2 regions of the Brevibacillus sp. BD137 genome follow, and region 1 is predicted to be linked to the other one. Evidence: a T-box and tRNA genes for the amino acid it is inferred to sense, from the RefSeq annotation. Region 1 holds a T-box; the other holds one or more tRNA genes.
What was found. The T-box of region 1 lies ahead of ileS (isoleucine--tRNA ligase). A T-box ahead of a tRNA ligase gene usually reads a tRNA of that ligase, here a tRNA-Ile.
Positions count from the first base shown of each region.

Region 2: it encodes a tRNA-Ile, which carries the amino acid that the T-box ahead of ileS (isoleucine--tRNA ligase) is inferred to sense. The anticodon was not compared.

Region 1 is NZ_JAOTNO010000001.1:435,472-441,374, forward strand. Features, by position in the region: gene ileS (isoleucine--tRNA ligase) at 1-2,491, opposite strand, end outside; T-box leader at 2,538-2,805, opposite strand; gene ODZ53_RS02355 (DivIVA domain-containing protein) at 2,871-3,362, opposite strand; gene ODZ53_RS02360 (YlmH family RNA-binding protein) at 3,463-4,236, opposite strand; gene ODZ53_RS02365 (YggT family protein) at 4,249-4,515, opposite strand; gene ODZ53_RS02370 (cell division protein SepF) at 4,547-4,975, opposite strand; gene ODZ53_RS02375 (YggS family pyridoxal phosphate-dependent enzyme) at 5,018-5,716, opposite strand; gene pgeF (peptidoglycan editing factor PgeF) at 5,737-5,903, opposite strand, start outside.
Region 2 is NZ_JAOTNO010000001.1:673,456-679,358, reverse strand. Features, by position in the region: gene ODZ53_RS03325 (GNAT family N-acetyltransferase) at 1-257, opposite strand, end outside; gene ODZ53_RS03320 (YjcG family protein) at 336-845, opposite strand; gene ODZ53_RS03315 (hypothetical protein) at 991-1,149, shown strand; gene ODZ53_RS03310 (alpha/beta hydrolase) at 1,152-1,856, opposite strand; gene ODZ53_RS03305 (phosphatidylglycerophosphatase A family protein) at 2,034-2,573, shown strand; tRNA gene ODZ53_RS03300 (tRNA-Ile) at 2,987-3,063, shown strand; tRNA gene ODZ53_RS03295 (tRNA-Val) at 3,089-3,164, shown strand; partial or broken gene ODZ53_RS03290 (Arm DNA-binding domain-containing protein) at 3,487-3,594, opposite strand; gene ODZ53_RS03285 (DUF4177 domain-containing protein) at 4,026-4,223, shown strand; gene ODZ53_RS03280 (hypothetical protein) at 4,253-4,867, shown strand; gene ODZ53_RS03275 (hypothetical protein) at 4,931-5,140, shown strand; gene ODZ53_RS03270 (hypothetical protein) at 5,678-5,903, shown strand, end outside.

The sequences.
Region 1 (5,903 bases):
TCGCATCAACCGAGTTACCGAACACCTTGTTGCGGCGCGCTTCTTCCATGGCTTTGAGAACCTCGTCACGGATCGCCAGGAACGCATCCCATTTGCTCTCTGCTTCTGCTGCAAAGCTGAGATGTTGTTCGTCGCCTACTGGCATGTCTGTCAACTGCACACTCTTCTCTTCCACACCTGGAATGAACGCCCACACCTCGTCGGCTGTATGCGGCAAGAGTGGAGCAACCAGCTTCACCAGACTGAGCAAGCAATCGTACATCACTGTCTGTGCAGCACGTCGTTTCAGACTGTCTGGTGCTTCTACATACAGGCGATCCTTGCAAATATCCAGATAGAATGCGGACAAATCAATTACGCAGAAGTTATGAACCGCATGGAAAACGGTATGGAACTGATATTCATCGTACGCTTTGCGTGTACGCTTCGCGACTTTTGCCGCTTTCGCCAGAACATAACGATCCAGCTCTCCCAGCTCTTCGTACGCTACGCGGTCTGTTGCTGGATTAAATCCATCAAGGTTACCCAACAGGAAGCGGAACGTATTGCGGATTTTGCGGTACACCTCAGCGATCTGGTTCAGAATCGCATCGGAAATGCGCACATCAGCCTGATAATCAACAGAAGCTACCCACAGACGCAAGATATCTGCACCCATCTTGTCAATAACTTGTTGTGGTACGATGACGTTACCAAGGGATTTGGACATTTTGCGTCCTTCTCCATCCAATGCAAAGCCGTGGCTCAGGACGGATTTGTAAGGAGCTGTGCCATACACGGCAACCCCTGTTGAGAGAGAAGAGTTAAACCAGCCACGATACTGGTCAGAGCCTTCCAGATACATGTCAGCTGGCCAAGCAATGCCTCTTTCGCGCAAAACAGCCTGGTGGCTGGAGCCGGAGTCGAACCAAACGTCCATAATATCCGTTTCTTTGCGGAAATCGTTGCAATCGCATTTGGTGCAAGAAAGCCCTTCTGGAACGAGCTCATTTGCTTCACGGGAGAACCATACTTTCGATCCTTCTTTGCGGAACAGATCAGCAACATGGTTGATCGTCGTGTCGTTAATGATCGGTTCGTTACATGCTTTGCAATAGAAGATTGGAATCGGTACACCCCAGACACGCTGACGGGAAATGCACCAGTCGCCACGATCCGCAATCATGTTAGCCAGACGAGTTTCTCCCCAATGCGGAATCCATTTTACATTTTTAATCGCTTCGAGCATTTGCGTACGGAATCCGTCGATCGATGCGAACCATTGCTCTGTCGCGCGATAAATAACCGGTTTTTTCGTACGCCAGTCATGTGGGTAAGAGTGCGTGAAGAAACTGAGCTTCAAGAGTGCTCCGTTTTCTTTCAGCTTTTCGGTAATCACTTTGTTGGCATCTTCATAGAATAGACCTTCAAAGCCTGGTGCTTCATTGGTCATTTTACCTTCGTGATCTACCGGGCAAAGGACACCCAAATTGTATTTTTGACCAACGTTAAAGTCATCTTCCCCGTGTCCTGGAGCAGTATGAACGCAACCAGTACCTGCATCCAGGGTTACGTGCTCGCCCAGAATGAGTGGAGACTTGCGATCGTAGAACGGATGCTGCGTTTCTACACCTTCCAGTTCTTGACCTTTAAAGGTCGCAAGAATCTCTACGCCTTCCCAGCCAATTTCTTTGCTCGCAGCTTCAATCAGACCGTTGGCTACCAGGAATTTGCGGCCATCTACCTTCACGACGTTGTACTCGAGTTCAGGGTGCAAGCTGATCGCGAGGTTTGCTGGCAATGTCCACGGAGTCGTTGTCCAGATCACAACACCTGTTTCTGTGTCCAGCTTGCCTTTTCCATCTGCTACTTGGAAGCTGACGTAAATGGAAGGAGAACGCTTGTCTTTGTATTCGATTTCTGCATCAGCCAGAGCCGTCTCAGAAGACGGAGACCAGTATACGCAGCGCAGACCCTTGTAAATATAACCCTTCTTCGCCATTTCACCGAATACGCGAATTTGGTTGGCTTCATACTCAGGCAGGAGTGTAACATAAGGGTTTTCCCAATCTCCGCGAACGCCCAGACGCTTGAATTGGTCGCGTTGCTTGTCGATATAGGACCAAGCATATTCTTCACAGCGCTGGCGGAAATCGTTCACTTCGATGCTACGACGATCCAGCCCTTGTGCATTGATAATCGCTTGCTCAATCGGCAAACCATGTGTATCCCAGCCTGGGATGTACGGCGCATAAAAGCCTGCCATGGATTTATAGCGAACGATGAAGTCCTTGAGGATTTTGTTCAGTGCGTGACCAATATGAATGTCTCCATTCGCATATGGAGGGCCATCATGCAAGACAAAAGACGGGCGGTCTTTTGTACGATCCAACACTTGTTGGTAAATATTTTGCTCTTCCCATACCGCTTGCATCTGTGGCTCGCGGCTTGGCAAATTGCCACGCATAGGGAAATCGGTTTTTGGTAGCGCTAAAGTTTTGCTGTAATCCATGGCCTGATTCACTCCTTAAATAAATAAAAGCCTTCACTCATCCCCTAAAAGGGACGAGAGAAAGCTCCCGTGGTACCACCCTGATTGAACAAACCCGTACGACAAAAAAGCCTGCATCGGATTCGTTCCACTTCACTCATTCGTAACGGGAATGACGCGCTCACTTACTCACCTGTGCAACCATCAAGGTTCTACGGTTTTCGGATATTGAACTCCCGGGTGATTTTCTGCGAAAGCAACTGGCCGGGTTTTCACCTTTTCCCGACTCTCTAGGCAGTGCTGGCTCACGTACTCTTCCCGTTCATCGTCTATGATTTGTGATTTATTTCAAAAAAGTTGTCTTTCATTATAATACCATCATTGCTCGAACGTCAATGATTTATTCAACTGTTACAGGAGAATCAACCTGTGGCTGTTCGATGCTGTCCCAGTCGCCATTCTCCAACATTTCCAGTTGCGCTTCCAAAAGCGTCCGAAAGCGCATACGGTAAACCGAAGCACGTTTTTTTAATTCTTCGATTTCGATTGCGATTTTGCGCGACTTCGCCAATGCTTCATTGACGATTCGGTCTGCATTTTTCTCCGCTTCTTTTAGGATGAGCTGCGCTTCCTTGCGGGCATTCGACTTCACATCCTCTGCTGTCTCCTGCGCTACCAGAATCGACTTGCTCAAATTTTCTTCCAAACTCTTATAGTAATCTACGCGCTCATTTAGAATGGCTACGCGCTCTTCCTGTTCTTTTTTCTCTTTTATCAAGAGCTCAAAATCTTTGATCACCTGATCGAGAAATTCGTTCACTTCGTCAATGTTATACCCACGAAAGCCTGTGCTGAATTCCTTATTGTGTATATCCAACGGCGTTAATGGCACATGAACCCCCCACTTTTCCCGATAATTCGTCTCTAATCATTTCGACAGGATTAGCAGTGTTTCCTGCCGTATTTTACAATTTTTTGCGCCTTGGTCCATCTTATGTAACCAGTCCGACAATCATTCGAATTCGTCCGCTACGCGTTGGACCTGCTACCTCAAGAATTTTGAACCGACCATAGCCTGCAAGAGATACCATATCCCCCATCTGGAGTTGATATGACGGGTCTTCGATTACTTTCCAGTTGATTTTTACTTTTCCCGCTCGAATTGGCACCAGGGCTTTTGCACGAGACATATTGTGTACTTCTCCGATGATCGCGTCAATTCGACCTGATGGGACGGTGATTGTTTTTTCTACAAACTTGGGTGCAGGAGGTGTGAAAGCCTCCCATGCTACCTGCTCAAACTGAACAGATGTCCGGTGAATTTGTGTCACCTGCCCACAGACAAAATCAGCAACTTCCTCTGCTACAATCGCATAGCTGCCCGCTGAATCTGTCAGCATATCTCCGAATTTCTCCCGCTTCATCCCGACACCCAGTATCGCCCCCATCACATCTCGATGCTCCAGCACATGAAAGCGCTGATCTGCCTTGATTGCCAATAAGGTAAGGCGATAATCATCAGGTTCGACCGGGAGGTACTCCGGATGGATGATAATACGAACTCGCTCGGCACCTTCGTATCCTCCATATGGAGAAACCTTCACATCTCTTACTTGTGAGGATAGACTCTGAAAAATCAGCAATTGCCTCGGGTCTACAAAATCAGTAAGGCGCATGGCCTGCTTCCGCTCTACTTGCGTCAGCATTTCCAGCGCCCGTTCAACAAAGGGACGTTCTTCTTTTGAAAAATGGTCAAATATGCTCATCGTTTCACTCGCCTAGAACATGATTTGTTTCAAAATGGCGTACAGGCCGGATTGGGCAAAGCGCAGGGCAATCAATGCGACAATCGGGGAGATATCGATGAAGCCGAGCGGTGGGATAAACCGGCGAAATGGCGCCAAATAAGGCTCAACCAGTCTTTCCAGTAACTGTCCAATGCCTGTACCTCTCATTTGAGGAACCCATGACATCAAAATGTAAGCAATAATCATGTATTGATATACCGTAAAGGCAAAATCTATAATATCTACGATAACTTTCATTAGCTCACCCTTTTACATTCGTCTTAAATGGCTACTCTTCCAGCACACTGGAGATCGTACCCTGAATATCTACATGGTCAGGTGTGCACACGAAGATCGTGTCTCCGACCTTTTGGATATCGCCGTTTAATGCGTAGACCGTCCCGCTCAAAAAGTCGATAATTCTCTTGGCTTGGTCTTTTTCCACGCGATGAAGATTGACCACAACAGGTCTACGATGACGTAGGTTGTCCGCGATATCCTGTGCGTCGCTGTAATGACGGGGTTCACAGAGAATCAAACGGATTCCCTCCTTTTCCCGTGCTTGAAACGGTACTACGTTGTTAGTTCGACTGATCGCTGGCTGGCGTTTGTGCGAGGACTCTTGCTCTTCTCTTTCCTCTTCCACCGTTGTTGTCTCTTCGATGTATTCCTCGTTTTCTAACCCCAGAAACCCCATCAATTTATTCATAACACCCATACTCTTCCTCCTCTCTTACTCTGTGGTTTGGCCTGCCTTCCTTTACTCCGGCTTGACCAATACCGATCCTAAACGAATATATGTAGCTCCCTCTTCAATGGCCACTTCAAAATCACTAGACATGCCCATGGACAGTTCTTCCACCTGTGCGTGCGGGAATGCCATTTCGTTAATCCGTTGCTTCCACTCATAGAGACCACGGAACACCTGTCTGGCTTCCTCTTGGTTTTCGACAACAGGCGCCATTGTCATTAATCCAACGATACTTATATGTCTCATATTACTGGTTTCGCGCAAAAAAGCCAATACGTCATTGGGACTAAGCCCAAATTTTGTCTCTTCACCGGATATATTGATCTGTAAAAAGCATTTTACGACATGATCCAGCGCTTCACCGCGTCGATTCAACTCTTGTGCCAAAGAAAGTCGATCCAGAGAATGGATGTACGGGAATCTCCCTACGACTTCTTTTGCCTTGTTCGTCTGGAGGTGCCCGATAAAATGCCAGATTCCTTTATCGCCGTGTAGTTCATGCTTGGGTAAGGCATCCTGCACGCGATTTTCTCCGATATTCTCAACGCCTACAGCGAGCAAATCGCCAATAGCATCTGCGTAGACATACTTGGTTACGGCAATAATTTTTACTTCCTCACGCTTGCGGTTCGCCCGATCGCAAGCAGCCTGAATTCTTGCCTCGATGGATTGCAGTCGTTCTTTTAACAATTCTTGTTCCTTGGTCATAACGAACCCTTCCCTTTCTTCTACAGGTTTTCCTTCCAGCCGATATAGGAAGCCATCCGTCCGGTAGTTCCTTGTATCCCAGCTTCCTTGCGATGAGAGAAAAACAAGTCTGTTCTGCAGCTTGTACACCAATGCGTGGAGAAAATATTCCCGGAAGAAATTCCTGCTTCGAGCAATATCGCTGTGT
Region 2 (5,903 bases), 240 kb from region 1:
TCTGTTTTGGCAACCGCCACCCGTTCGATTTTTCCCACTCCAGGTGCGTAGGTGCGGATACGGCTAGCGCCCACTGGCTTTCCATCGCGGTAGGCCACAAAATGAATCGTCCCGCCATCAAGGGTGTCATGCTCATCGATTTCCAATTCTTCTGGTACTTCCTGTTCCTCGATGAAAACGATTCGTCGTACCGACAGGGCATCCGCCAATTCTTGTTCCGTGGTGACTCTTTGGATCTGGTAGGTTTGCAGGTTCATCGGTATTCGTCCTTTTTTAGAAAATATCCCTCCCTACGATGGATACGCAGGGAGGGTTGGTGGTTGAGGATAGGGTGTTTATTTTTTGAGAAGGAAAGTCTGGTAAACGCTCCAGATGCCATCCTCAAGCTGATAAACCAAGTGGAAGCGATCAATTTCGCTGTTCAGGTCAATTTTTGCCATGCTTAGTTGACCGGTTACATCACGCAGCTCATCGTCGGACAGGTCGCGCCCGATGGTCAGATGCGGTACGTATGCGTAGGTTTCTTTTTCATTCACACACTGATTGGCAATCTTTTGATGCAGTTCGTTAAATGGTTCTTTGTTTTGCACAGCCAAATAGATCACGTTGGTGGTAGGGTGGAAAGAAGATACCCGATGGAAATGAGCCGAAAAGCTGTCAGTAGAGGAGGCAACCTGCTCCAGATGGCTCACCAGCTCAGGCAGCTTGGCTTCGTCCAGCTCAAAGGCTTCCTTCAAACGGATATACGGAGGAACCAAAGCATAGCCCGGGTCATAACGTTTCCGGTAAGAGTTGGCTACTTCTTGCACCTTGCTAGATGGGAATATTACGATACTGTACATCATCAGAACCACTCCTCCTTACTATCTATCATGCTCTACAAGATATTATTTTAACAGAAAATTCTTCATTTGTGTAATGTTAAGCGTGGGTCCGTATATTCCTTGTGCCAAAGGAAAGACTGTGTAGTGCAAGGAGGTGCCGCATGGCATGCATACGGCTATGATGATCACATTCATTTTTCTCGTCCTGCTTCTACTGTCTGTGCTGACCTTCACGATCTTGACTGCGATACGAAAAGGAGAATTCGAAGAGGCTCTCGTATCGACGATCAAGGATGAAGGCCCACAAGAAGAACAGCCACGGTAAGTTTACCCGTAAAGCGTCTTTAGCATACGCGGTAGATTGCGCTGCCAGTGGCCCCACGTATGGTCACCCTCAAACGTTTCATAAATGAGGGTGGCTTTTTTCGTGCCCAAAATCTCGCGCAGTTCCTCATTGGCCGCAAGAAGATTCAATGTGCCACGCCCCGTGCTTACTTCCGTTTCCTCCGTCCCGATTTCCATATAAATGGTTTGCGGAACGGAAAAGTCAGCGTCAGCTACCAAACGATTTAGTTTTGCGTCCATGGCAATCGACTGGCAGGCAACTTGTCCAAACGTATGTGGATAGTTAAGCGCAGTGAACAGAGAGACAACCCCGCCCAAAGATTCGCCAAGAAGTGTTCGTGCGTTTCCCAAAGGATGTGTGGAGTAATGCGTATCGACATAGCTCACGACTTCTTCAGCGAGGAAGCGGCGGTAGGCCATGTGCTCCTTGCCATCCGGATGATAACGGTCGTTCCGTTTGCTTTTCTCGACAGGGAGAAAGACAGCGATGATATCAGGCAATTCTTTGTCCCCATTTAATTGATCCAGCAAAGAAGCCATTCTACCCATCGCCAAGTAATCTTCCCCGTCCTGTACGTAGAGGACTGGATACGAGTAGAGTGGCGAGTAGCGTTGGGGTGTGTAGACAATCAGCTTTTCCGGCGTCCCCAAATGCCGGCTTTCCAAGATGATTTCCTCAAGGGCCACTGCGTTGTCCTCCTTATTGGGATATTCCTGTTCATTATTATACAGGAGCGAGCGGGCATGCCCAATAGTTTGGGTGCAGAGTCCGGCTTTGGGCGAAAGATTGTCGCAATTTGGTTCGTGTGTGATACTATGGTAGGAAACGACTTCACTCGATTTGTGGAAGGGGTTGTCTCTTATATGAAGAAGCAAGTACACAGCATCGAAGTCAGAAACGCTGCTCTCGCACGTTTGGCAGAACGCGGAGTGACGTTGGATGATATCGCAGAGATCGTCTATCTCATGCAGTCGCCTTACCATCCAGATCTCACAATGGCGCAGTGCATCGAGAGCGTAAAAGCGGTCTTGGAAAAAAGAGAAATGCAGCACGCCATCCTGGTTGGCGTTGAGTTGGATACGTTAGCAGAGAAAGGCCTCTTGTCCGAGCCGCTCCAATCCATCATTGCGTCAGATGAAGGACTATTCGGATGCGACGAAACATTGGCGCTAGGCTCCGTATTTGGATATGGAAGTATCGCAGTGACCACCTTTGGGCATTTGGATAAGCACAAGGTCGGGGTGATTAAAAGGCTGGATACCAAGTCGGGAGAGGGACGTGTTCACACGTTTTTGGACGACCTCGTGGCGAGTGTGGCAGCTAATGCGTCTAGCCGCATGGCCCATCGGATGAGAGATGAGCAGGAGGCCGAGTTGGCACGAAGTGAGGCGTCGAAGCAATAGAAAGCCGAGCTGCGTGTCGAGGCGAAAGCGAAAGGGACGGAGCAGGCGGGTTAGGTTTGGGATGAGGGTGTTTGCTTCAATCGTTACCTAATTATCTTGTTTGTTCTTGTTAGCTTTATTGGATCTTTTTTGTCTGGCAGAGTCAATTCTCCACTGGTGAAGCTCATATGCTTGATGCAGCCATGTAAGAAGTGATGCGATCAGGTAGGTGATCTCCCTGTTTTGTAGGGGGGATGTGGGCAGCAGCGGTGGGGAATGGCTTTTTACAAGGGGAAAACAAGCCTGATTTCACTGGGTTTCTTAGTGTTCTTTTGGTACGAGTGAAAATTTTTACAAGAAATTATTCATTTCCTCTTGAAATCCATTTTACGATGCTGTATAGTAATAAATGTGATCGACGTCCGATACGATTCGGGCCCTTAGCTCAGTTGGTCAGAGCGGTCGGCTCATAACCGATTGGTCGTAGGTTCGAGTCCTACAGGGCCCACCATTAAACGATCACACATATATCCCATGATCCGGTAGCTCAGTTGGGAGAGCACCATCTTGACAGGGTGGGGGTCGCTGGTTCGAACCCAGTCCGGATCACCATATGAATTGATAGTAAAAACCCTTATCCAATAAGGGTTTTTTGTTGTTTTATGCCCTGATCAACAAGAGCAACAACGTTTTTTGATACCATCTGCCAACGTTCAGCTTTATTAAGAGAGACTTTTATGATGGTGTATATTTTTTGCATTGTTGAACCAGCATATTATTTTTATCAAGATCCAACATGAATTTCTCAACACGTTGAGGTGAAATTTTTGATATTTCTAGATCGCCCAATGCGGGAATGATATGCAAACACGTACCCAGTCGCTATAACTTTTCCATGTACTTTCTCAACGCTGATCTGTTTGAATCAAGCCAATCAGTAAGCTAGTAAATCTGCCAATGCTTGTTGAGCTTCTTTCTTGGTTTTAAATCTCTTCTTCTTTCTTGTCCTCTCCCCATTCTCATCTACTTCTAATGTTGCTTCGTAGTACCAAGAATCCCTTTGCTTGTCCTATTTGACAAAACCAGTCTCCAATAATATCAGTCCTTTAAAGTTAGTAAGTTTCGGGGTCATTACCTGTTTGATGTTATTAATTCTAAGTTGTCTTTCCACCCATTCTTTTTCCTTTAAGTATAGGGGGGAGTCATGCCATTTTTATCTCAATACAAAAGGATACTAACTTTGTTGGGTTAATGTCCTTTTGTATTGGTTGTGTGACAGTCCATATAGCTCGTGAACAGTGTCCATAAAATGAAGAGTAAATACTATATCGTGAAACAGTAAAACTGACCTAAAAACACCCAGCTACAGTCGCGGTAATGGTTCGAATGGTATAGAAATATTTGGTATAATTAGAAGTGCTGGATTCGTATAAAAGATGGTTTTGATCGTAATTCAACATTGGGGTGAGTATTGTGGAAAAATGGGAATATAAAACTCTCAAGTTTCAAACAGGTGGATTCTTCGGAGGAAAATTGAACGCTGAAGGATTTGATGGAATCCTAAATAAGATGGGCAATGAAGGATGGGAACTAGTTTCTTGTTTCGATACAAGCCAAACACAAGGTGTTTCAAGGGACGTCATTACAGTTTTTAAAAGAAAGAAACAATAAAATGAAGTTTTAATTAGGGAGAGTGTTGCATGGATTACCCTTTAGTTGTTGCAGTTATAAAAGAGCCTTATTATCAGATGCCTGATTGGTTGAATACGGATGTGGCTTATACTGAATATGTCAAGTTAACAGGTCAAACTACTAGTGATGAAGTTGATTTGTTTATTGCGATGCTTTTGGGATATAACAATATAGACATTAAGGGTACACCTCATGAAGTGTTAAAGCGAATGTTTGATGAATCAGATGTAGTAATTGGAGGAGGAATCTATTTCGAAAGCAATGATAGGATAATTCCTCCGAGTTGTTGTTCTGGTCTAGAGGCTTGGAGAGATGTGCTAGATAGTGTTATTAACAGGAAAAGCCCTTGGATGGGTCATAATCCAACACCAAGAATGGAATTCGCTGATAATATAGTGCGTGTTTGGTCGGATGATTCTAATGAAGAAGATGTAGACAAGAATGAACTGTACTATATTGATTTTGATTATGTGGAGTTTATTGCAAAGCTAGAAATGGTTGAATCGGACTTAATAGAATTTGCAAGAGTGCCTCTCTTCAATAGATTTTTAGAGTTTGACCTTGCGTTAGCCAATGATGTGGTGAAAAGGTTTGAAAGTTGGTTTATCTTCAAAGGTGACTAAGAGGGGCAGTAAAGAATTGAATAAAACGGTGATTTGAACAGCATATAGTTGTCTGGAGAGAGGATGATTTCATTTCCAATTAATTGGGATTGGGATGGGCTAGAGCCTCGCACAAAGCCAATTGAAAAAAGTGATCCATTATTCAAAGAAAGTCAGAAGGTATTAACTAAAGGCGGTCTTGAGGCAACTGTTGATAAGCAATACAGTAATTTTTTAGAGTTTATATACGCTATTTCTTATGGAAAAATGGTAGAAAATACGCAACGAATGTAAAAGAGTCAAGTTTAGGATTAGTTCCATTCCATCCAAAACCAGAAAAGCCTAAAAAAGATTATGAGGCAATTAGGCAGTGAGTTATTGAGAAGGCAGAAGAACAAAAGAAACGTGTTGACTTAATTGGGAGACTTGTAGAAGTGAAAGATTCCAATTCTGATACTTCAACCAGTGGGGATATATTTTCCACCGAGAGGATTTTAGCTATAGTGTTGCGTTTATTTCAGTCAGTGGAGTTGACGTATTTACTAGAGAACAGCTCATGTTTCCGCACTACAGAAGAAAGAAAAAGACAAAAGAATTCTTTCCAGCTTGGAAGGTTGAATCCGAATAAAAACAAGAATTCATTGGAAAAGATGACGCAATGAACACTTTCGTCAAACATGTAAATGGATACACGATCAGACAATGGACTCTTGGTGATGTGTTTTACATCCAAGAAGGTGATGATTGGATTGTTGAGGACAGGGATCTTAATGCAGTGATTGATTATGCGATGAAAAAGTAAATTTGATTAAAAAGCGAGGCGGTATTAGAATGGTGAAAATTAAAGACCTTGATCTGATCCGTTCAAATTTATTGGTTTCACATGACGTATTTACTGGATTTGATTGGATCTTTGAACATCAGAAAATGATACAGAATTTCACTGCAATGGCGCCTAAACTGGACGATGCCTTCCAACAATCTTTAGAGATCTCCGAGATGTTTGGTGGCAGAGGTATACAAGGTTTTGATTTTGAATCTTTAGGTTTTAAAAGCA